One region of the Alsobacter sp. R-9 genome, then DNA from elsewhere that is predicted to be linked to it. Evidence: predicted binding sites of a transcription regulator. Region 1 holds the regulator's gene; the other holds the start of a gene.

The links. The regulator LexA, encoded in region 1, represses DNA repair genes until DNA is damaged. The targets are predictions, from matches to a motif close to TGTTCNNNNTGTGTTCNG.
Region 2: a site for LexA is predicted at 10,059-10,076, ahead of dnaE (DNA polymerase III subunit alpha). Genes of this name have one in related genera too.

The regions. Positions count from the first base shown of each region.
Region 1 is NZ_JBTSWJ010000002.1:576,138-587,879, forward strand. Features, by position in the region: gene trpE (anthranilate synthase component I) at 1-741, shown strand, start outside; gene ACX9GQ_RS05415 (anthranilate synthase component II) at 743-1,351, shown strand; gene trpD (anthranilate phosphoribosyltransferase) at 1,382-2,395, shown strand; gene trpC (indole-3-glycerol phosphate synthase TrpC) at 2,399-3,214, shown strand; gene moaC (cyclic pyranopterin monophosphate synthase MoaC) at 3,211-3,696, shown strand; gene ACX9GQ_RS05435 (molybdopterin molybdotransferase MoeA) at 3,771-4,982, shown strand; gene lexA (transcriptional repressor LexA) at 5,096-5,800, shown strand; gene ACX9GQ_RS05445 (TetR/AcrR family transcriptional regulator) at 5,836-6,495, opposite strand; gene ACX9GQ_RS05450 (flavin reductase family protein) at 6,485-7,009, opposite strand; gene ACX9GQ_RS05455 (acyl-CoA dehydrogenase family protein) at 7,018-8,175, opposite strand; gene ACX9GQ_RS05460 (SDR family NAD(P)-dependent oxidoreductase) at 8,428-9,195, opposite strand; gene hisD (histidinol dehydrogenase) at 9,192-10,499, opposite strand; gene ACX9GQ_RS05470 (HlyD family type I secretion periplasmic adaptor subunit) at 10,812-11,742, opposite strand, start outside.
Region 2 is NZ_JBTSWJ010000013.1:122,279-134,020, forward strand. Features, by position in the region: gene dxr (1-deoxy-D-xylulose-5-phosphate reductoisomerase) at 1-868, opposite strand, end outside; gene ACX9GQ_RS19730 (phosphatidate cytidylyltransferase) at 871-1,719, opposite strand; gene ACX9GQ_RS19735 (isoprenyl transferase) at 1,716-2,474, opposite strand; gene frr (ribosome recycling factor) at 2,496-3,056, opposite strand; gene pyrH (UMP kinase) at 3,134-3,847, opposite strand; gene tsf (translation elongation factor Ts) at 4,066-4,989, opposite strand; gene ACX9GQ_RS19755 (30S ribosomal protein S2) at 5,153-6,163, opposite strand; gene dnaE (DNA polymerase III subunit alpha) at 6,343-9,816, opposite strand; gene ACX9GQ_RS19765 (ABC transporter ATP-binding protein) at 10,137-10,832, opposite strand; gene ACX9GQ_RS19770 (lipoprotein-releasing ABC transporter permease subunit) at 10,838-11,742, opposite strand, start outside.

The DNA of each region.
Region 1 (11,742 bases):
GCGGACTTCGACCTGCCGGCCTTCGCGCTCTACCGGGCCCTGCGGCGCGTCAACCCGGCGCCATTCCTCTGCTACCTCGACTTCGGCGGCTACCAGGTCGTGTGCTCGTCGCCGGAGATCCTCGTGCGGGTGCGCGACGGGCGCGTCACGATCCGTCCGATCGCCGGGACCCGCCCCCGGGGCGTCGATGCCGCGCACGACAAGGCGCTGGCCGACGACCTCCTCGCCGACGAGAAGGAGCGGGCCGAGCACCTGATGCTGCTCGACCTCGGCCGCAACGACGTCGGCCGCGTGTCGCGCATCGGCACCGTCACCGTCACGGACAGCTTCTTCATCGAGCGCTACAGCCAGGTGATGCACATCGTCTCGAACGTGGAGGGCGACCTCGACCCGCGCCACGACGCTCTCGACGCGCTGGTCGCCGGATTTCCCGCCGGAACGGTGTCCGGGGCTCCGAAGGTCCGCGCGATGCAGATCATCGACGAGCTCGAGAAGGACAAGCGCGGGCTCTATGCCGGCTGCATCGGCTACTTCGGCGCCAACGGCGAGATGGACACCTGCATCGTCCTGCGCACCGCCGTGGTGAAGGACAAGCGGATGTACGTGCAGGCCGGCGCGGGGATCGTCTACGACAGCGACCCCTCGTCCGAGCAGCAGGAATGCGTCAACAAGGCTAAGGCGCTGTTCCGCGCGGCCGAGGAGGCCGTCCGCTTCGCCAGCGCCGCCGGACGGGGGCAGTGACATGACCCGCGTCGTCCTCGTCGACAACTACGACAGCTTCACCTGGAACCTCGTCCACGACCTCGGGCGCCTCGGCGCGGACGTCATGGTGGTGCGCAACGACGCTCTCACCGCCGACGAACTGGTCGACCGCAAGCCCGACGCCATCGTGCTCTCCCCGGGTCCCTGCACGCCGAACGAGGCGGGGATCTGCCTCGACGTCATCGCCAAGGCCGGTCCCAGCATCCCGCTGTTCGGCGTCTGCCTGGGCCTGCAGGCCATGGGCCAGGCCTATGGCGGCGAGGTGGTGCGCGCGCCCGTACCGATGCACGGGAAGGTCTCGACCATCCGCCACCGCGGCCAGGGCGTGTTCCGCGGCATCAACGGGCCGCTGCGGGCAACGCGATACCACTCGCTCGTGGTCCGCCGCGAAACCTTCCCTGACGACCTGGCGGTGACCGCCGAAAGCGAGGACGGACTCGTCATGGGTCTGTCGCATCGCCGGTTTCCGGTGCACGGGGTGCAATTCCACCCGGAAAGCATCCTCTCCGAGCACGGCCTGACGATCTTCAAGAATTTCCTCGACCTCGCGACCGAATGGAATAAGACGAGGCAGGCTGCGCCGGCCTGAGGCCGGCGCGGGAGAGCCCGAGAGAGCACCATGGACGCCTTCAAGCCCATCATCGCCAAGGTCGCCGCGGGCGGACCGCTCTCACGCGAGGAGGCCGAGCACGCCTTCGACACGATCCTGTCCGGCGGCTCGACGCTGGCCCAGAGCGGCGCGTTCCTGATGGCGCTGCGCGTCCGCGGCGAGACCGTGGACGAAATCGCCGGGGCGGTGAAGGCGCTGCGCGACAAGATGCTGCGCGTCTCCGCGCCGGCCGACGCCATCGACATCGTCGGCACGGGCGGCGACAACTCGGGCAGCTACAACGTCTCGACGCTGGCTGCCATGATCACGGCAGCCTGCGGCGTGCCGGTTGCCAAGCACGGCAACCGTGCCGCGTCCTCCAAGTCCGGCGCCGCCGACGTGCTGACGGCGCTGGGTGTCAAGGTGGGCCTCGAGCCGCAGAAGGTCACCGATTGCATCGCCGAGGCCGGCGTCGGCTTCATGTTCGCCCCGACGCACCATGCCTCCATGCGCCATGTCGCGCCGGTGCGCATCGAGCTGGGCACCCGCACCATCTTCAACCTGCTCGGCCCGCTGTCGAACCCTGCCGGGGTGAAGCGGCAGTTGCTGGGAGTGTTCTCGGAAAGCTGGCTGGAGCCGCTGGCTCAGACCCTGGGCGCGCTCGGTTCGGAGAAGGTCTGGGTCGTGTATGGCCGCGACGGCCTCGACGAGATCACGACGACGGGCGAGACGGCGGTCGCGGCGCTGGAGAACGGCAAGGTTCGCCGCTTCGTCATCACGCCCGAGGATGCCGGCCTGCAGCGCTCCCAGCCCGAGGACCTGAAGGGCGGCGAAGCCGAGGTCAATGCCGCGGCGCTGCGCAAGGTGCTGGCGGGCGAGAAGACCGCCTACCGCGACATCGCCGTCATCAACGCCGCCGCCGCGCTGGTGGTGGCCGGCAAGGCCGAGACGCTGCGCCATGGTGCCGAGCTCGCCGCGCACGCGGTCGACAGCGGCGCCGCGCAGGGCGTGCTCGACCGGCTCGTCCTCGTCTCCAACAGGTGACGCATGGCGGACATCCTGGCCCGCATCGAAGCCTACAAGCGCGAGGAGATCGCCGCGGCGAAGGCGCGCGTGTCCCAGGCTGAGATCGAGCGCCGCGCGGCCGAAGCACCCCCTCCCCGCGGCTTCGCACGCGCCATCCGGGCGCACCTGGCGGAGGGGCGCCCTGCGCTGATCGCCGAGATCAAGAAGGCAAGCCCGTCCAAGGGCCTGATCCGCGCCGACTTCGACCCGCCGGCGCTCGCGCGCGCCTACGAGGCGGGCGGCGCGTCCTGCCTCTCGGTGCTCACCGACGAGCCGTCGTTCCAGGGCGCGCCCGAATTCCTCGTCGCGGCCCGCGAGGCGACGTCGCTTCCGACGCTGCGCAAGGACTTCCTGTTCGAGCCCTACCAGGTGTTCGAGGCCCGCGCCTGGGGCGCCGACTGCATCCTCGTCATCATGGCGAGCCTGAGCGACGCGGATGCGAAGCTGCTGACGGACACGGCCCACGCCCTCGACATGGACGTGCTGGTCGAGGTGCATGACCGCGCGGAGCTGGAACGCGCTCTGCCGCTGGGCACGCAGCTCGTGGGCATCAACAACCGCAACCTGCGGACCTTCGAGACGTCGCTGGCCGTGAGCGAGGCGCTGGCGCCGCTCATCCCGGCCGACCGGATCATCGTCGGCGAGAGCGGCATCGCGACCCACGCCGACATCGAGCGGTTGTCCCGGCATCGGATCGACACGTTCCTCGTCGGCGAAAGCCTGATGCGGCAGGACGACGTCGCCGCGGCAACACGCGCCCTCCTTTTCGGCGCCGGAGCGGAACGGTCCGTCGCATGAGCCGGCTCACCCACATCGACGCGAGCGGCGCCGCCGCCATGGTCGACGTGTCCGAGAAGGCTGTCACCCATCGCACGGCCGTGGCCGAAGGCGTGGTGGTGATGATGCCGGCGACGCTGGCGCTCATCCGCGAGGGCAACGCCAAGAAGGGCGACGTCCTCGGTGTTGCGCGCATCGCCGGCATCATGGCCTCGAAGCGCACGCACGAGTTGATCCCGCTCTGCCATCCGCTGCTGCTGAGCAAGGTCGCCGTCGAGCTCGAGCCCGACGACACGCTGCCCGGCATCCGTGTGACGGCCACCGTGCGGGTCTCCGGACAGACCGGCGTCGAGATGGAGGCGCTGACGGCCGTCTCCGTCGCCTGCCTGACCATCTACGACATGGTGAAGGCCGCCGACCGCGGCATGCGGATCGAGGGCATCCGCCTGCTGGCGAAGGACGGCGGCAAGTCCGGCTCCTTCCGGGCCGAGGGGCAGCCCTGACACTGGAGCGTCTGGACCGCAGGCGCGGCTCTGCGCATCCTGTCCCGGACACGAGAAGCCTGCCGGATCCTGCCATGTCCCTCCTTTCGGTCGACGACGCCCTGCGGATGGTCCTCGATTTCGCGCGACGGCCGCTGGAGAGCGAGACGGTCCCGATCGGTGCGGCCGCGGGGCGCACGCTGGCCACGCCGCTCGCGGCGCTCAGGACGCAGCCCCCCTTCCCCGCCTCCGCCATGGACGGTTACGCCGTGCGCGCCGCCGACGTGGCGGCCCCCGGCGCCCGTCTTTCTGTGATCGGAACGGCGCCGGCGGGCCACGCTTTCGCCGGCCGGGTCGGCCCCGGCGAGGCGGTCCGGATCTTCACCGGCGCACCCGTTCCCGAGGGAGCCGACACGGTGCTGATCCAGGAGAACGCCGACGCGGAGAACGGCACCATCGTCGCTCGGACGACCGAGCCGGCCGGCCGCTTCGTCCGTCCGGCGGGGCTCGATTTCCGCGCAGGCGAGGAACTGATCCCCGCGGGCCACAGGATGACACCCCGCTCCCAGGCCCTCGCGGCCGCGATGGGTCATGCCACGGTCCCGGTGCGCCGTCGCCCGCGTGTCGCGGTCCTGGCGACGGGCGACGAGCTTGTGCGGCCGGGCGAAGCCATGCGGCCCGACCAGATCGTCGCGTCCAACGTGTATGCGGTCGCCGGCATGGTGGTGGAGGCCGGCGGGGAGCCGATCGACCTCGGCATCGCCACGGACGATTTCGCGTCGCTGGCGGCCGCGATCACCGCTGCAGAGGCGGCGCGCGCCGACGTTCTCGTCACCCTCGGCGGCGCGTCGGTCGGCGACCACGATCTCGTCCAGTCGGCGCTCACACAACGCGGCATGACGCTCGGCTTCTGGCGCATCGCCATGCGGCCGGGCAAGCCGCTGATCTTCGGCCAGCTGGGGACCATGGGCATCCTCGGGCTACCGGGGAACCCGGTCTCCTCGATCGTGTGCGCCCAGCTCTTCCTGCTGCCGCTCCTGCGGGCTCTCGCCGGAGATGCGGATGCCGGGGCGGACCGGTCGGAGGCCGCGATCCTCGGTGCGGACCTGCCGGCGAACGACATGCGCCAGGATTACCTCCGCGCGAGCATCTCGGAAGGTCCGGACGGCCGGCGGGTCGCCACGCCGTTCGGCCGGCAGGACAGTTCCATGCTGCGTCTCCTGGCACAGGCCCAGGCGCTGATCATCCGCCCGCCCCACGCCCCGGCCGCGAAGGCCGGCGAGGCCTGTCGCATCCTGCGCTTCTAGCGAGAGCGCAAGCGCACGATTGCCGAACACAGCGCGAACATGTATGTTTTGTTCGTGGTTTGTTTGCGGCGAGTCGGATGTCGGCTCGACCACCCTAGCGAGGCCGAACGCGGATGCTCACCCGGAAGCAGCATGAACTCCTTCTCCTGATCCACGAGCGGCTGCGCGAGGACGGGGTGCCGCCCTCCTTCGACGAGATGAAGGAGGCGCTCGACCTCAAGTCCAAGTCAGGGATCCACCGGCTCATCATGGCTCTCGAGGAGCGCGGGTTCATCCGGCGACTGCCGAACCGCGCGCGAGCGATCGAGGTGGTCAAGCTTCCCGAGCAGTCGGTGCCGAACGGGGTTCCGCGCGGACGTTTCCAGCCGAGCGTGATCGAGGGGAATCTCGGCAAGATCAGGCCGAAGGTCACCGCATCACATGGGGAGGCCGACTCCCCCGTCTCCATTCCCGTCATGGGCCGCATCGCGGCCGGCACGCCGATCTCGGCCATCCAGTCCCGGAGCCACACGATCGCGATGCCGCCGGACATGCTCGGCACCGGCGACCATTTCGCCCTCGAGGTGCGCGGTGATTCGATGGTCGAGGCTGGCATCCTCGACGGCGACACCGTGGTGATCCGCCGCCAGGACAGCGCGGACACGGGCGACATCGTCGTCGCCCTGATCGACGACGAGGAGGCGACCCTCAAGCGCCTGCGCCGCCGCGGCTCCTCGATTGCGCTGGAAGCGGCCAATCCGGCCTACGAGACGCGGGTCCTCGGGCCTGACCGCGTGCGCATCCAGGGCAAGCTGGTCAGCCTTCTGCGCCGGTACTGACTCGGGGCGATGCCGGGCGTTCGCCGAGACCGCGGTCAGTCGGCAGCAAACTGCCGTCGCGCACCGGCGAGGAATGTGTCCACGGCCTCCGAAACCAGTTGGGCCGTGGGGACGTGCGGGGTTTGTCCGAACACATGGACCCGCACGCCGGAATAGAAGATGCCGCCGTGCAGCAGCCAGACATGCTCGAGTTCCGACGCGGTCGGCGGACGGTCGGGTCGGCCGAGGTCGCTGCGCGTCTCCCGGGCGATCGGCCCGAGGAGGCGCTCCTCGACCTGGCCGATGTAGCGCCGGTTGAGGTCGATCCCCGCGAGGCCGGCGAGGAGGTAGATCCTGATCCAGTCGCGGGAAAAGATCGTGGCCGTATAGGCCTCGTAGAACGCCACGAGGCGCTGGCGCAGCGCCACGGATCGGTCGCTGATCATGTCCTCCCAGCCGGGGTCCCAGCGTCGCAGGTACACATGCTCGTAGACCTCGCGGACGAGGTCGTCCTTGCTGGGAAAGTACCGGTAGAGCAGCGGCTGCGTGACGCCGATGGCGGCGGCAAGTTCGCGCGTTCCGGTGCCGAATCCGTGCTCGGCAAACACCACCGCCGCCCTTGCCACGATGTCGGCGCGCCGCCGTTCGGCGGACATCCGTCGCGGACGTGCGCCCGAACCGACGTTCGTCGACGCGGGCGCGAGGTCAGCCGGCATCGGCGAACGTTCCGAACCGTCCCTTCACGAAGAGCAGCGGCTCGACGTCCCGCTTTGCATAGCGCTCGACCTCTCCCATGAAGATGATGTGATCACCGCCGTAGTAGCGGTAGGCGTTGCGGCACTCGAACGTCGCCGCGACAGCGTCCAGCACGGGGGCGCCGCCGAGGCCGTCAGACCACGGCACCCCCTCGAACTTGTCGACCCCGGAGCGGGCGAACACGCCGGCAAGCTCCTGCTGGTCTTCGGCAAGCACGTTGACCGCGAAGTGGCTGGCCTCCTGGAACACCTTCAGGCTCGGCGAGTGGATGAGCAGGCTCCACAGCACGAGGGGCGGATTGAGGGACACCGACGCGAAGGAGTTGCAGGTGAGGCCGGCAATGCGACCGTCGGCCCCCCTCGCCGTGACGATGGTCACCCCCGTCCCGTAGTGCCCGAGGGCACGCCGGAAGTCGCGCGGGTCGAAGGACGGCGCGGGCGGCACGGCGGCAGGCGCCGAAGCGGATGCTGACATGGCTCGCCTCAGAGGGTCGGGTTTTCGGACGGCAGGCCGAGGGCGACCCGGCCATAGTTGGCGCCCGCGGCGTCGAAGCTGAAGGCGATGTGCGCGTTGACCGCATGCGCGTCGCGGAACTGCCGCTGCAACGCGCCCTTCATCGACAGGCCGCCGGCGCCGGCCGCGCCGAACACCAGGTCCACGGCTTCCGTGCAGAGATTGACGCTGAAGGCGCCGTCCCGGCGGTAGCGCACCTTCTCCTCCAGCGGCGGAACCCGACCGCGTGCTGCGTCGTCCATCGCATCGATGCAGGTGCGGCGCATGAGCAGCCGTGCGGCGTCGATCTTGGCGGCCGCCATCGCGACCCGGATCTGCGTGGACTGGAATTCCCCGAGCTGGGCGCCGTTGTAGGTCGACACCCGCTTTCGCGCGATGGAGAGGTAATCGTCGAGACAGCCCTGCGCGTTGCCGAGCGCGATGCCCGAGAGCACGTACGGAAAGAGGGCGAAGACCGGCAGGCGGTAGAGCGGACCGGGGTTCACGGCGCTCCCCGGCGTCGCCCCGCCCCTCAGCGCCGACACGGCCAGCGTCATCGCCTCGGGGACGAAGAGGTCGGCGATCTCCACGTCCTGCGAGCCGGTGCCGCGCAGTCCCATCGCGTTCCAGGTCTCGATGATCCTGTAGTCGCGCCGGTGAACGAGAAAGATCCGGTACTCCGGCGCCTCCGTCTCGTCGTTCGGCGCCACGATTCCCGCCAGCATGTTCCACTCGCTGGGATCGACGCCCGACGAGAACGGCCAACGTCCTGAGATGACGTAGCCGCCCGGGGCCCGACGGGCTTTCCCCGCCGGGAAGATGAAGGACGACGCAATCAGGGCGTCCGGATCCTCGTTCCAGACGAGATCCTGCGCCTCCTTCTCGAACATCCCGAGCATCCAGTGGTGGCTGCCGAGGTTCGCCACATTCCACGCGACCGAGGCATCGGCCTGCGCGAGGACGTCGGCGACGTCCACCAGCGCCACGTAGTCGAGTTCCGGGCCGCCTATGCGGCGCGGCTGCAGGATCCGGAACAGGCCGCTGTCGTGCAGGTCGCGCTCCGTCTCCGGCGGCAGCCGGCGCAACTCCTCCGTGCGGGCGGCGCGTTCCTTGAGCGCCGGCTGAAGGGCCCGGGCGCGCTCCAGCATCTCGTCCAGCCCGCAGGCCGCGAGGTTTCCCCGGCGATGATCGAGCCTGATGACCTTGTCCGCCATGGCGCCCTCCTCCGCCGCGGCCCACGGCCGCGCTGTCATCCTCGTTTATCGAACGATAAATTAGCGGACCTCGCCTCGACGGCAAGCGTCATGCCGCCGCAGCCGTGACCTTTGGTTGCAGGTTTTTTCCGGCAGGGCTTTGTCGATCGCGCAGCGCGGATGCTGGGGACGCCCGTCGACGCTTCTTCAGTCGGCGGTCCAGCCGCCGTCCACCATCAGCGCGGAGCCCGTCACGAGCGCCGACGCGTCAGAGGCGAGAAACAGAACGGGGCCCATGATGTCCTCGACCGTACCGAGCCGACCGAGCTTGATCTTGGACATCACATGACGAAGAAACGTCTCGTCTTCCAGGAAGCCGCGGGTCATCTCCGTCACGATGAAGGTCGGGCAGATGGTGTTGACGCGGATGCCGGCCGGCCCGAGTTCGACCGCCAGCGCCTTCGTCATGCCCTCGATGGCGTGCTTGGAGGCGCAGTAGACCGTGCGCCCCGCCCCTCCGACGTGCCCCATCTGGGAGGACAAGTTGATGATCGAGCCCTTGAGCCCCGCCCCGAGCATGCCGCGGACCACGGCGCGGGCCACGAAATAGGCCGACCTGACATTGAGGTCGACGACGACGTCGAAGTCCTCGGGCGTCGTGTCGGCCATCGGCAGCGGCCGGTTCGTGCCGGCGTTGTTGACGAGGATGTGGAAGGGCCCCGTGGCTTCGAGGGCCGCGCCGGCGCGCTCGACGTCGAGGAGGTCGATCGTCAGCGCCTCGGCCGACCATCCTCCTGCCCGCATCGCCGCTGCGGCGGCCTCGATCTCCGCCGTGCTGCGGGCGGCGAGCACGACATGGGCGCCCGCCCCCGCCAGCGCGGTCGCAGACGCGAGGCCGATTCCGCGCCCTCCGCCGGTGACGAGTGCGCGGCGGCCGTCGAGGCGCATGGACGGCATCTGCGGGAGCGTGGTCATTCGGCAGCCTCGCCATAGGGAACGTTGCGTCCACCATAGCGCCGCACGCGGACATTGGCCTGCTCGGCGTGCCCGACGAAGCCCTCGAGCATGCACAGGCGCGAGCAGTACTCGCCCACCATCGCCGCGGCCTCGTCCGTCAGCACCTTCTGGTAGGTGCAGGTCTTCATGAACTTGCCGACCCAGAGGCCGCCGGTGTAGCGGGCCGCCTTCTTCGTCGGCAACGTGTGGTTGGTGCCGATGACCTTGTCGCCGAAAGCGACATTGGTGCGCGGGCCGAGGAACAGCGCCCCGAAGTTCGTCATCCCCCGCAGGAAGAAGTCGTCGTCGCGGGTCATCACCTGCACGTGCTCGGAGGCGACGCGGTCCGCCTCGACGCGCATCTCCTCGAGGTCCGCGCACACGATCACCTCGCCGTAGTCCAGCCACGCCTGCCGCGCGACGTCGGCCGTCGGGAGGATCGACAGCAGCCGCTCGACCTCGGCCATCGCCTCGCGGGCCAGCGTCTCGGAGTCCGTGATCAGGACGGCCGGCGAGGTCGGGCCATGCTCGGCCTGGCCGAGCAGGTCCGTCGCGATCATCTCGGCGTCGACCGTGGTGTCGGCAATGACGAGCGTTTCCGTGGGGCCGGCGAAGAGGTCGATCCCCACGCGGCCGTAGAGCTGGCGCTTCGCCTCCGCGACGTAGGCGTTGCCCGGCCCCACGAGCATGTCGACCGGCCGGATGCTCTGCGTGCCGATGGCCATCGCGGCCACCGCCTGCACGCCGCCGAGCACGAGGATCTCGTCGGCCCCGCCCATGTGCATCGCTGCGACGATGGCCGGATGGGGGGCGCCCTTGAACGGGGGCGCGGAGGCGATGACGCGTTCGACGCCCGCCACCTTTGCGGTGACAACGCTCATGTGGGCGGAGGCGATCATCGGGTAGCGCCCGCCCGGCACGTAGCATCCCACGGCGTTCACCGGCACGTTGCGGTGGCCGAGGATCACGCCGGGCAGCGTCTCCACCTCGAGGTCGCGCAGGCATTCCTTCTGCCTCGTCGCGAAGTTGCGGACCTGCGCCTGCGCGAACGCGATGTCATCGAGGTCCCGTGTCCGCAGCGATCCTATGGCCGCCTCGATCTCGGCCTTCCCCAGGAAGAAGCTCTCGGGAGCGTAGCCGTCGAAACGGACGGAAAGATCGCGCACGGCCTCGTCGCCGCGGCGCTCGACGTCGGCGAGGATCCCCTCCACGGTCGCTCTCACCTTCTCGTCCGCATCGCGGCGAGCCTCGGCATCCTTGCCGCGCTTCAGCCAGGTGGCCATTCCGTCTCCTCCGGTCGTTCAGGGATTGTCCACGCCTGTCTTGGCGCGGCCGTCCTTCGCCGCGCAGCCTGACAAAGGCATCGTCCCCGCGCAACGGCGTTTGCATACGTAGTCAACTTCAAAGGATCGTCAATCGACATGTCACGCGGGACAGTGGCTCGGCAACGGCGAGACGCCTGCCTCCCCCGACACGTGCAATCCGACGTTTCGCCATCCGTCGGGCTCCGCGCACCGGTGTTCCGTCGGAACCAGAAACAAGAAAGGCGGGGCTCGCCCCGCCTTCCCGTTCGTCCGGATTGTCGCTCGTGACGCTCAGCGCTCGCGGAACGCGCGGTTGAACTGGTCGACGACCGGCTTGACCATGTAGGACAGCGCGGTGCGCTCCTGCGTCGAGACGAACACCTCGACGGGCATGCCGGGCACCAGCGGCCGGCCGAGCACCGAGGGGTCGCTCGAGATCTGCACCTCGCCGGTGTAGTAGGGCTGCCCCGTCGCCGGGTCGCGCACCGAAGCGGCCGAGACGTTGACCAGCTTGCCGTTGAGCTCGGGCGTCATGTTGTGCTGGAACGACGTGAAGCGCAGCCGGGCGGGCTGGCCGATCACGACCTGGTTGATGTCGTTCGGCGAGATCTTGATCTCGACCCGCATCTCGCCGCCCTCGGGCACGATCGTCATGATCTTGGCGGCGGGCGTCACAACGCCGCCGACGGTGTGGATCGACAACTCGTTGACGGTGCCGGAGATCGGCGCCCGGATGTCCATGCGGGTCAGACGGTCCTGGATCGCAAGGTGGCGCTCCGACAGTTCCGCGATCTTCGCATCGATCTGCCGCAGCTCGCGCTGGGCATCCGTGCGGGCGTTCTGGTCGATGGCGATGATCTGCAGCCGGGCCTCGCTGATGCGCGTCCTTGCACGGGCGATTCCGGCCTCGATCTCGCCGGCGCTGCCCTGCAGTCGCACGATCTCGCGGTTGATGGAGTAGACGCGGTCGTTGGAGATCAGCTCCTTGCGGAACAGGTCGTGGACCTTGTTGCGCTCCACCTCGACGAGCTTGATCTCGTCGGTGAGGGCCTGCTTGCGTGCCTCGTTGCCGGCGATCTCCTGCTTGATCTGGGCGATGCCGAGCTCAAGCTGACCCTTCTGGCTCTCGCGCGTCTGGCGATTGCCCTCGAAGAGCCGGCGTTCCCCGGAGACGACGGCATCGGCGGCGGCGCTCAGATCACCCAGCTGGGCCGGGAAGACG
Region 2 (11,742 bases), on a different contig from region 1:
TCGACGCGAGGTCGAGCCTCTTCACGGACGTCGCGATGCGGTCCGGGAAGCCGAGGCAGTGCGCGATCGGCACCCGCATGTCCGGGTTCGCCATGCCGGCGACCACCGATCCGTCGCGGAAGGAAACGAAGCCGTGGACGATGGACTGGGCGTGAACCACGACGCCCAGGACCTCCGCGGGGACGCCGAACAGGTGCTGGGCCTCGATCAGCTCCAGCCCCTTGTTCATCAGGGTCGCGGAATCGATCGTGACCTTGGCGCCCATGCTCCAGTTGGGATGGGCCAGCGCCTCCGCCCGCGTGGCGGCGGCGATGCGCTCGCGGTCCCACGTGCGGAACGGCCCGCCCGACGCGGTGAGGATCATGCTCTCCACCTCGTCGGCGCTGTGGCGTCCGAGAGCCTGGTGGATGGCGTTGTGCTCGCTGTCGACCGGCAGGATGGTGGCTCCGGCCGCCCTGGCGTCGCGCATGAAGGCGTGCCCCGCGCAGACGAGGCACTCCTTGTTGGCGAGCGCGACCACCCGGCCGAGGCGTGCAGCCTCGTGCGTGGGGCGTACGCCGGCGGTTCCCGCGATGCCGGCGACGACGATGTCGGAGGGTCGCTCCACGGCCTCGAGAACGGCCTGCGGGCCTGCCCCGGCACCGATGCCCGACCCTGCGAGCGCATCGCGAAGGGCCGGCAGGCCTTCGGGATCGGCCACGGCCGCGAAGCGGGCGCCGAGCGCGCGCGCCGTGGCCGCCAGGGCCTGCGCATCGCGACCGCCCACGACGGCCTCGACCCTGAACCGGTCCGGATGGGAGGCGATGACGTCGGCAGCCGAGCGGCCGATCGACCCGGTGGCGCCGAGGACGGTGACAGACGCCGGCATGCTCAGCCCGGGCCTCCGGTGACGTAGACGATGACGGCGAGCAGCATGCAGACGGCCCAGAAGCTGTCCAGCCTGTCCATGACCCCGCCGTGTCCCGGGATCAGGTGGCTGGAGTCCTTCACGTCGAAATGCCGCTTCATGGCGGATTCGGCGAGATCGCCGCCCATGGAGACGACGGAGGCGAAGGCGGAGAGGGCGACGAGCTGCCAGCCGTCGAACCAGCCGATCCCGAAGCGCGAGCGGGCGACGAGGACGATCGCCACGGCGCTGGCGGTGCCGACGAGCAGGCCCCCGACGGCGCCGGACCACGTCTTCTTCGGGCTGACCCGCGGCCAGAGCTTGGGCCCGCCGATGGCGCGCCCTGCGAAGAATGCGCCGATGTCGCTCAGCCAGACGACCGCATAGAGCCACAGGATCGCGACCAGGCTGTGCGCCGGATGGCCCCGCACGTCGACCGGGACGACGACCACGACGGCCGCCACCAGGGTTCCGAGGGCGGCCCAGCCGCGGCGACCGCCCGGCGACGCCAGCCCCGCCACCAACGCTCCCCCAAGCGCCGCGACCAGCGCTTCGGGCGCCACCAGCGGCATGGCCTCGGCCAGTGCTCCCGCGATGACGACAGCCACCGCGCCGAGCGCCCATACGACGGTAAGACGGTGTCCGGCGATCCCGACGAGCGAGAGCCACTCGCGCAGCAGCAGGACGGCCGCGACGCTCCAGAGCGTCCCGAAGGCCCAGCCGCCCGACCACGCGGTACCGAGCGCCAGCGCCGCCATCACGAGGCCGGAAGCGACCCGCAGGGCGAGTTCGGAACGGGGCCGGCCGACCGGCTGCGTGGAGCCTTCGCTCAAGAAGCGGCCCCTGCCCGGCTCGAGAGCCCTCCGAAGCGCCGGTCGCGGCCGCGGAAGGCCGAAATGGCGGATTCGAGCGCCGCGCGGTCGAAGTCGGGCCACAGGACGGGCGTGAACACCAGTTCGGCGTAGGCCGACTGCCACATCAGGAAGTTGGACAGCCGCATCTCGCCCGATGTGCGGATCAGCAGGTCCGGGTCGGGAATGTCCGCCGTCCACAACCGTCCGGCCAGCCGTTCCTCGGTCACGTCCTCAGGTCGCAGGCGGCCGGCGGCGACGTCCTCGGCGAGGCTGCGGGCGGCCTGGGTGATCTCCTGCCGCGAGCCGTAGTTGAACGCCACCACAAGGGTCAGTCCGGTATTGTCGCGCGTCAGGTTCTCGGCCTCGCTGAGGAGGCTGGCAATGTCGTCGGAGAGGCGCTCCCGTGAGCCGACGACCCGCACGCGAACGCCGTTGGCGTGGAGATCGGCGAGATCGTTACGGATGAAGCGCTTCAGCAGCCCCATCAGGTCGGCGATCTCTTCCGGCGGGCGCCGCCAGTTCTCCGAGGAGAAGCTGAACACGGTGAGATAGTCGATGCCCAGTTCGATGGCCGCCCGGATCGTGCGCCTCAGCGCCTCGACGCCACGCCGGTGGCCCTCGAAGCGCGGCAGGCCGCGCGCAGCCGCCCAGCGCCCGTTGCCGTCCATGATGATGGCAACGTGGCGCGGCGGCGCTTCCTTGGCCGTGGCATCGTTCTCGCCGGCGGGCGACATGGCGCTCTCCTCCCCGGCGGGTCAGACGTGCATGATTTCCTTTTCCTTCGCCGCGAGCCCGGTGTCGATCTCGGCGATCGTCTGGTCCGTCGCCTTCTGCACCTGGTCGGAATGGCGGTCGAGGTCGTCCTTGCCGACGTGGCCGTCCTTCTCGAGCTTCTTCAGCAGGTCGAGGCCATCGCGGCGCACGTGCCGGACGGCGACGCGCGCCTCCTCGGCATACTTGTGGGCCACCTTCACGAGTTCCTTGCGGCGCTGCTCGTTGAGCTCGGGGATGCGGATGCGCATCACCTGCCCCTCGGTCGCAGGGTTGAAGCCGAGGTTGGAATCACGGATCGCCTTCTCGACCGCCTGCACCATCGAGCGGTCCCACACCTGCACGGTGATCATGCGCGGCTCGGGCACGTTCACGGTCGCCACCTGGTTCAGGGGCATCGTCGCGCCGTAGGCCTCGACCACGATCGGGTCGAGCAGGTTGGCCGAGGCTCGTCCGGTGCGGAGGCTGGCGAGGTCCTTGTGGAAAGCCTGCACCGCGCCGGCCATGCGGCGCTTGATGTCGGCGAGATCGAACTGGGCGGTCATCGTCACATCCGAAAGCTGGGAAACCGTCAGAGGACGGGCTTACGCTCCCGCGCCCGCGGGTTCAAGAGGAATGCCCGTCAGGGGAGCACGCGCGTGGCGTTCGCCCGGCCCGTCAGGATGGCCGTGATCGGCGCCTCGCCGTGAGCGGAGCCGACGATGATCGGGAGCCGGTTCTCGCGCGCCAGCGCGAAGGCCGCCGTGTCCATGACCTTCAGGTCGCGCGTGATGGCCTCGTCGTGGGTGAGCGTGTCATAGCGCCGGGCGCCCGGATCTTTCTTGGGATCGGCCGTGTAGACGCCGTCCACCTGCGTCGCCTTGAGCACCGCGTCGCACTTGAGCTCGATCGCGCGCAGCACGGCGGCCGTATCCGTGGTGAAGAACGGGTTGCCGGTACCGCCGCCGAGAACAACCACCCGGCCCTTGCTGAGATGGTGCAGCGCCGGCTGCCGCGCGAAGGTCTCGCAGATCGACGGCATGGCGACCGCGGAGAGGGTTCGGGCCGGCGCGCCCGCCGCCTCCAGCGCGCTCTCCAGCGCGATCGAGTTCATGACCGTGGCCAGCATGCCCATGGCATCGGCCGTGGCCCTGTCGATCCAGCCTGCCGCGCCCACCTTGGCGCCCCGGATCACGTTGCCGCCGCCGATGACGACTGCGATCTCGAAGCCGCTGGCGACGGCCGTCGCCAGGTCGGCGGCGAGGGCGGAGAGGGTCTGCGGGTTGAGCCAGTAGCCGTCAGGGGCGATGAGCGCCTCGCCCGAGAGCTTCACGAGGATCCGCTGTCGTCCCGCCATCACGTTCTCCCGCATCGGTCGCCATGCCCATAGCCGGGTTCGCCATGCGGGGGAAGTCGCCTTGCGTCGGGACCGGGCCGAGTGCCGAGCGGGCCTCGCAGGATGGAGCAGAGCTGCCGCCGGGGCGAGGCTCCGCGTTGCCGCGCCGCCGGGGCCGCCAAATGCAGAACGGCGGCCGATGAGGGCCGCCGTTCGAAAACTCCTGGGTGCAGGACGACTCAGGCCTGGCCGCCGGCCGCCGCGGCGACCTCGGCAGCGAAGTCGCTCTCCTGCTTCTCGATTCCCTCGCCGAGCGCGTAGCGGAAGAAGCCCTTGATCGCGATGGCGCCGCCGACGCGGCCCTCGGCCTCCTTCACGGCCTGGGCGACGCTCTTGGAGCCGTCGTGGACGAAGACCTGGTCGAGGAGGCAGACCTCCTTGTAGTAGGTCTTCAGGCCGCTCTCGATGATCTTCTCGAGGACGTGCGGGGGCTTGCCGGCGTTCTTGTCGGCCAGCACGGCCTTCTCACGGGCCACGACCGCCTGGTCGAGGCCGGAGGCGTCCAGTGCCAGCGGGTTCGCCGCGGCGATGTGCATGGCGACCTGGCGGCCCAGCGCGGCGAGTTCGTCCGCATTGCCGGACGACTCCAGCGCCACGATCACGCCGATCTTGCCGAGCCCCGGCGCGATGACGTTGTGGATGTACTGGCCGACGACGCCCTGCGGGACGTGCAGCTCGGCGGCGCGGCGCAGTGTCATGTTCTCGCCGATGGTGGCGATGGCGTTACTGATCGCCTCCTGGACGGTGCCGCCGCCCGGATAGTGCGTGCCGAGCAGCGCCTCGACGTCCGCCTTCTTCTCCAGGGCGACATCGGCGATGGTGCGCACCAGCGCCTGGAACTCCTCGTTGCGGGCGACGAAGTCGGTCTCGGAGTTCACCTCGACGACGACGCCGCGGTTGCCCTTCACCGTCACGGCGACAAGGCCTTCGGCGGCGACGCGGCCGGACTTCTTGGCGGCCTTGGCAAGGCCCTTCTTGCGCAGCCAGTCGACAGCGGCCTCGACGTCGCCGTTGTTGGCCTCCAGCGCGGCCTTGCAGTCCATCATGCCCGCGCCGGTCTTCTCGCGCAGGTCCTTCACCAGGGCGGCAGTGATCGTGGCCATGGGTTCGTCCTCTCGGGGAGCGTTGTCTCTTGAAGCGAAAGGGCGGCGGGTCTCCCCGCCGCCTGTCGAAACCGGCAAGGGCGGCACAGGCCGCCCATCAGGACCGACGGGGCGGCGCAAGCCGCCCGTCAGGACCGGTGGGGCGGCGGACGCCGCCGGGCGATCAAGCGTTCTCGATCAGGGCGCGGGCCTGCTCGACCCAGCCCTCGCGCTCGATGCGACCGCCGAGCTTGGCGGCGGCGTCGATCTTGGCGACGTCGGCCGGCGTGGCGGCGGCGAGCTGCCAGTAGTGGAAGATGCCTGCGTCGGCGAGCTTCTTCTCGAGCTGCGGGCTCATCGCCGACAGCTTGCCGAGGTCGTCGGGCGCGCCGCGCGGAGCGGTGAGGAACTCGAACGTCTCGCCGGTCGGCGAGCCGGTGCTCTCGGCCGGGAGCTCCTCCGCGGCCGGCGCATCGGCGGCGCCGAGGTCGACGCCGAGCGAGCCCTGGCCGCGCGAGATGCCGTCGATGGCGGCGCGGGACACGAGATCGCAGTAGAGCGCGATGGCGCGGCCGGCATCGTCATTGGCCGGGACGGGGAAGGTGATGCCGTCCGGATCGCAGTTGGAGTCGACGATGGCCGCGACCGGGATCCCGAGGCGCTGTGCCTCCTTGATCGCCAGCTGCTCCTTGTTGGTGTCGATGACGAAGATCAGGTCGGGCGTACCGCCCATGTCCTTGATCCCGCCCAGGGCGCGCTCGAGCTTCTCCTTCTCGCGGGAGAGCATCAGGCGCTCCTTCTTGGTCAGGCCCTGCGCGCCGCCCGAGAGGATCTCGTCGACCTTGCGCAGGCGCTGGATCGAGCCGGAGATCGTCTTCCAGTTGGTCAGCATGCCGCCGAGCCAGCGGGAGTTGACGTAGTACTGGGCCGAGCGCTTGGCCGCGTCGGCCACCGCCTCGGACGCCTGGCGCTTCGTGCCGACGAACAGCACGCGGCCACCGGCCGCGACGGTGTCAGAGATCGCCTGCAGCGCGCGGTGCAGCATCGGCACCGTCTGGGCGAGGTCGAGGATGTGAATGTTGTTGCGGGTGCCGAAGATGAACGGCGCCATCTTCGGGTTCCAGCGGTGAGCCTGATGGCCGAAGTGGGCGCCGGCCTCGAGGAGCTGGCGCATCGAGAAATCGGGCAGAGCCATATCTGTTCTTCTCCGGTTCGAACCTCCGCGGAGCGTGAACCGGAGAGGATCCCCGGCCACCGGAACGGCCGAAGCCAGATCTCCGCGTGTGGAATGCGGCGTCCCTTACACGCGGCCGGCCGGAATGGCAAGGCCCGGGGGCGCGCCGGCCGGGTCCAAGCCCGCATCGAGGCGGTCGCTCAGGCGTACTCGACCGTGACGACGCCCGGCACGGCCTTGATCGCCCCCGCGACCTGCGGCGTCGCCTTGAAGCGGCCGGGGAGCTTGATCTCCACCTCCCGCTGGCCGCCGTCGACCATCAGGACGAGCGCCACCTCGCCGTCGCCCTTCTCCCGGAGCCGTTCGGTGATCGAGGGCAGCGGGCGCTCGTCGCGCAGGAAGATGCGCAACGACGAGGGCAGCTTGGAGGCGGCTGCGTCGAGAGGCTCGGCGGCGACGATGCGGGCACGCACCTCCTCCCCCTCCGCCGATGCCTGGACGGTCAGGACCACCGCGCGGCCCGGCTCCAGCAGGTCGCGCAACTGGTTCAGGCCCTCCTGGAACAGGATGGCCTCGAAATGCCCGCTCTGGTCCGACAAAGCCAGGATGCCCATCTTGGAGCCGGACTTGGTGCGCCGCTCCTGCCGGTCGAGGACGGTCGCCGCCACGCGCCCCATCGAGGCGCCAGCCTTCACGGCTCGGGCGAAGTCCGCCCAGCGCTGCACGCGAAGGCGTTGCAGCACCGGCTCGTAGTCGTCCAGCGGATGCCCGGTCAGGAAGAAGCCGATGGCGTCGTACTCACGCTGAAGGCGCTCGGCCCCCGTCCAGGGCTCGTAGGGCTGCACCCGCAGCGGCTCGGGCGCGCCGCTGCCGCCGAAGATGTCGGCCTGTCCGGCGACCGCCTCCTCCTGCGCGCGATTGGCGGCGGCGAGGATGGCGTCGAGCGCCGCCGTGGCGCGGGCCCGGTCGGGCTCGATCTCGTCAAGCGCGCCGGCGGCGATGAGGCTCTCGAGCGTCCGCTTGTTGACCTGGCGCGGGTTCATGCGACGGGCGAAGTCGCCGAGGTCTCGGAACGGCCCGTCCTGGCGCGCCGCCACGATGCTCTCCACCGCGTGGGCGCCGACGCCCTTCACCGCGGCCAGCGCATAGCGGATGGCCAGCGTCCCGTCCTTGTCGGCATGGACCTCGAAGGCGACACCGGAGCGGTTGACCGAGGGCGGCTCGACGCGGATGCCGAGTCGCTGCGCCTCGCGCCTGAATTCCGAGAGCTTGTCCGTGTTCGAGAGGTCGAGCGTCATCGACGCGGCGAGGAATTCGACCGGGTAGTTCGCCTTGAGGTAGGCGGTCTGGTAGGCGACGAGCGCGTAGGCGGCGGCGTGCGACTTGTTGAAGCCGTAGTCGGCAAACTTGGCGAGCAGGTCGAAAATCGTGTCCGCCTGCTCCTTCGGCACCCCGCGCTCCACGGCGCCCGAGACGAAGCGCACGCGCTGGGCGTCCATCTCCGCCTTGATCTTCTTGCCCATGGCGCGGCGCAGCAGGTCGGCCTCGCCCAGCGAATAGCCGGAGAGGATCTGGGCGGCCTGCATCACCTGCTCCTGGTAGATGATGACGCCCTGCGTCTCCTTCAGCACCGGCTCCAACTTGGGGTGGATGTAGTCCGGCTGTTCCTCGCCGTGCTTGCGGGCGCAGTAGACCGGAATGTTGGCCATCGGGCCGGGCCGGTACAGGGCGACGAGGGCGATGATGTCCTCGAAGCGGTCGGCCCGCATCTCGACGAGCGCCTTGCGCATGCCCGCCGATTCGACCTGGAACACCGCCACCGTCTCGCCGCGCCCGAGCATCTCGTAGGTCCGCCGGTCGTCCAGCGGGATGGCGCTGAGGTCGATCTCGATGCCGCGCTGGCGCAGGAGGTTCACGGCGGTCTTGAGCACCGTGAGCGTCTTCAGGCCGAGGAAATCGAATTTCACCAGTCCCGCCGGCTCAACCCATTTCATGTTGAACTGGGTGACCGGCATGTCCGACTTGGGGTCGCGGTAGAGCGGCACCACCTCGTCGAGCGGCCGGTCTCCGATGACGATGCCTGCGGCGTGGGTGGAGGCGTGACGGTAGAGGCCCTCGAGCTTCTGCGCGATTTCCAGCATGCGGCCGACGACCGGTTCCTCGTCGGCGGCGGCCCGCAGCCGCGGCTCTCCCTCGATCGCCTGCGCCAGCGTCACGGGGTTGGCCGGGTTCTGCGGCACGAGCTTGGTCAGCTTGTCGACCTGGCCGTAGGACATGGACAGCACGCGCCCCACGTCGCGCATCACCCCGCGGGCGAGCAGCGTGCCGAACGTGATGATCTGGGCGACCCGGTCCTGGCCGTAGCGCTGCTGGACGTAGCGGATGACCTCGTCGCGCCGCTCCTGGCAGAAGTCGACGTCGAAGTCCGGCATCGACACGCGCTCTGGGTTGAGGAAGCGCTCGAAGAGCAGGCCGAACCGGAGGGGATCGAGGTCCGTGATCGTGGTGGCATAGGCGACCAACGAGCCGGCACCGGAGCCACGGCCCGGGCCCACCGGGATGTCGTGCGCCTTGGCCCACTTGATGAAGTCGGCGACGATGAGGAAGTAGCCCGGGTACTTCATGCGCTCGATCACGCCGAGCTCAAAGTCGAGGCGCTGCTCGTAGTCCTCCACCGTGAGGCCCGGCGCCGGGCCATGGGCGGCGAGGCGGGCGGCCAGCCCCTCCTTCGCCTGCCGGCGCAGTTCGGCCGCCTCGGCGGCGACCACGTCGGCCCCCTCCCCGTCCGCGCCGGTTGTGAAGCGCGGCAGGATCGGCTTGCCGGTGCGTGGCCTGTAGGCGCAGCGCATGGCGATCTCGACCGTGTTGATGCAGGCCTCCGGCAGGTCCGCGAAGAGCTTCACCATCTCCTCGCGGGTCAGGAAGGCGTGGCGCGGCGTGAGCTTGCGGCGCTCCGTATCCGAGACGAGGCGCCCCTCCGCGATGGCGAGCAGCGCGTCGTGAGCCTCGTAGTCGTCCGCCTTGCCGAAGAAGGGCTCGTTGGTGCCCACGATGGGAACGCCCTTGCGATAGGCGAGGTCGAGCAGCTCGGGCTCGACCCTTCGCTCGCCATCGAGGCCGTGTCGCTGGACCTCGACGTAGAGCCTGTCGCCGAACGCGGTCTTCAGCGCCTCCAGCCGCGCCGTGGCGAGATCGGGCCGGCCGGCCGCCAGCGCGCGGTCGATGGGGCCGTCGGGGCCCCCCGTCAGGACGATCAGGCCCTCGCCGTGCGACAGCACCATGTCGAGGGGAACGTGCGGCGGCTCACCGGGCGCAGGGCCCAGATAGGCGCGCGACGCGAGCTTCATGAGGTTGGCGTAGCCGGTCGCCGAGGCGCACAGCAGGACCAGCCCGGGGCGGTCCGGAACCGGTCCGCCTCCCCGGCGCGGCGGCTCGTCGCCGGTCTCGACAGAGAGCTCGATCCCCACGATGGGCTGGATGCCCGCTCCCGCGAGCTTCTCCGAGAACTCCAGCGCACCGAACAGGTTGTTCGTGTCAGTCAGCGCCAGCGCCGGCATCTTGTCCTTCAGCGCCAGCTTCTTCAGGTCGTCGATGCGCAGCGCGCCTTCGAGCAGGGAGAAGGACGAGTGGACGTGCAGGTGCACGAATCCGACGTCACGAAGGATGCGACTCACGAGCGGTCTCCCAGGAAGGCCGCGATGATCGCCGCGCCGGCGCGGGGGGTCCAGCGGGGACCGTCGCCCTTGATGGGGACAATGCGCGAGACCTGCGTCGCGATGCGTTTACGCTACATCGCGAATCCCTTCGCCCAGAACAGGACCGCGCCGACGAAGGCGGCGAGCGAGGCGAGTTCGGCAACGTCCTCGATGAGCATGCGGATCATGGACCCCTCCATGTTTCTGGTCTGGCCGCATCATGTTCTATTTTTGTTCCTTCTGCAACATCCAGCGATCGTCCTCTGTGCGCGAACGCACACGAGCGGCAGGATTGGCTGTCAGGCGAGTTCGACGACCTTTCCCTCGCGGAGGGTGACGCGCCGGTCCATGCGCGCGGCGAGGTCGAGGTTGTGGGTGGCGACGACGGCGGCGAGGCCGGTCTGCCGAACGAGCGCGGTGAGCGTGTCGAAGACGTGCGACGAGGTCTGGGGATCGAGGTTCCCCGTGGGCTCGTCCGCCAGGAGGACGCGCGGCGCGTTGGCGACCGCGCGGGCGATGGCGACGCGCTGCTGCTCGCCACCGGAGAGTTCGGACGGCCGATGGCGCAGGCGTTCGCCGAGGCCGAGATACGACAGGAGCCCCTGCGCCCGCTCGGCTGCCTCGCCCTTGGGCAGGCCGCGCAGGAGTTGCGGAAGCATGACGTTCTCCAGGGCCGAAAACTCCGGGAGCAGATGGTGGAACTGGTAGACGAAGCCGATGTCGAGCCGCCGGATCTGCGTTCGCTCGGCGTCGGCGAGGCCGACTGTCGCGCGGGAGCCGACATAGACCTCGCCCGCGTCCGGCTTCTCGAGCAGGCCCGCGATCTGGAGCAGCGTTGACTTGCCCGTACCGGAGGGGGCGATGAGGGCGACGGACTGCCCGGCCCACACCGCCAGCGAAGCGCCGCGCAGGATCTCGAGCGTCCCCTGCCCCTCCCGGAAGCGGCGCTGCACTTCGTAGACGTAGAGGCTGGGGTCCGGATAGCGCTGCGCCATGGCCGTCACTCGTAGCGCAGCGCCTCGACCGGATCGAGCCGGGCGGCGCGCCAGGAGGGGTAGAGGGTGGCGAGCAGCGACAGCACCATCGCCATGATGACGATCGTCACCACCTCGCGCGGGTTCACCTCGGCCGGCAGGCGGCTGAGGAAGTAGAACTCCGCCGGGAAAAGGTTGGTGTTGGTCACCCGGGAGAAGAAGGCGCGAAGGCTCTCGACGTTGAGGCTGATGACGAGGCCCAGCATGAAGCCCGCCAGCGTGCCGACGATGCCGATCGAGGCCCCCGTGATGAGGAAGATGCGCATCACCGAGCCGCGCGTCGCGCCCATGGTCCGCAGGATCGCGATGTCACGGCTCTTGTCCTTCACCAGCATGATCAGGCCGGAGACGATGTTCAGCGCCGCGACGAGGACGATCATGAGAAGGATCAGGAACATGACGTTCCGTTCCACCTCGAGCACGCCGAAGAACGTCCGGTTCCGCTGGCGCCAGTCGGAGATCACCATCGGCCGCTCGATGGTGCCCTCGATGTTGGTGCGCGCCTCGTCGATGGCGTCCGGCTTGTCGAGAAACACCTCGATCGCGGTGACGTCGCCGTCGCGGTTGAAGAACGCCTGGGCCTCGGCGAGCGGCAGGTAGACGAAGCTCGAATCGAACTCCGACATGCCGACCTCGAAGATCGCCGTGACGGGATAGCTCTTGATGCGCGGGGTGATCCCGAACGGCGTCTCGGCACCCTTTGGCGCGGTCAACGTCAGCGTGTCACCCGGGCGGATGAACAGCTGCTCCGCGAGCCGGCGCCCCACGGCGACGCCGCCTGCGGCGTCGAAGCCCTCCAGGGAGCCGGCGCGGATGGTGTCGCCGATGGCCGGGATGCGCTTGATGTCCGCTTCGCGGACCCCGCGCACGA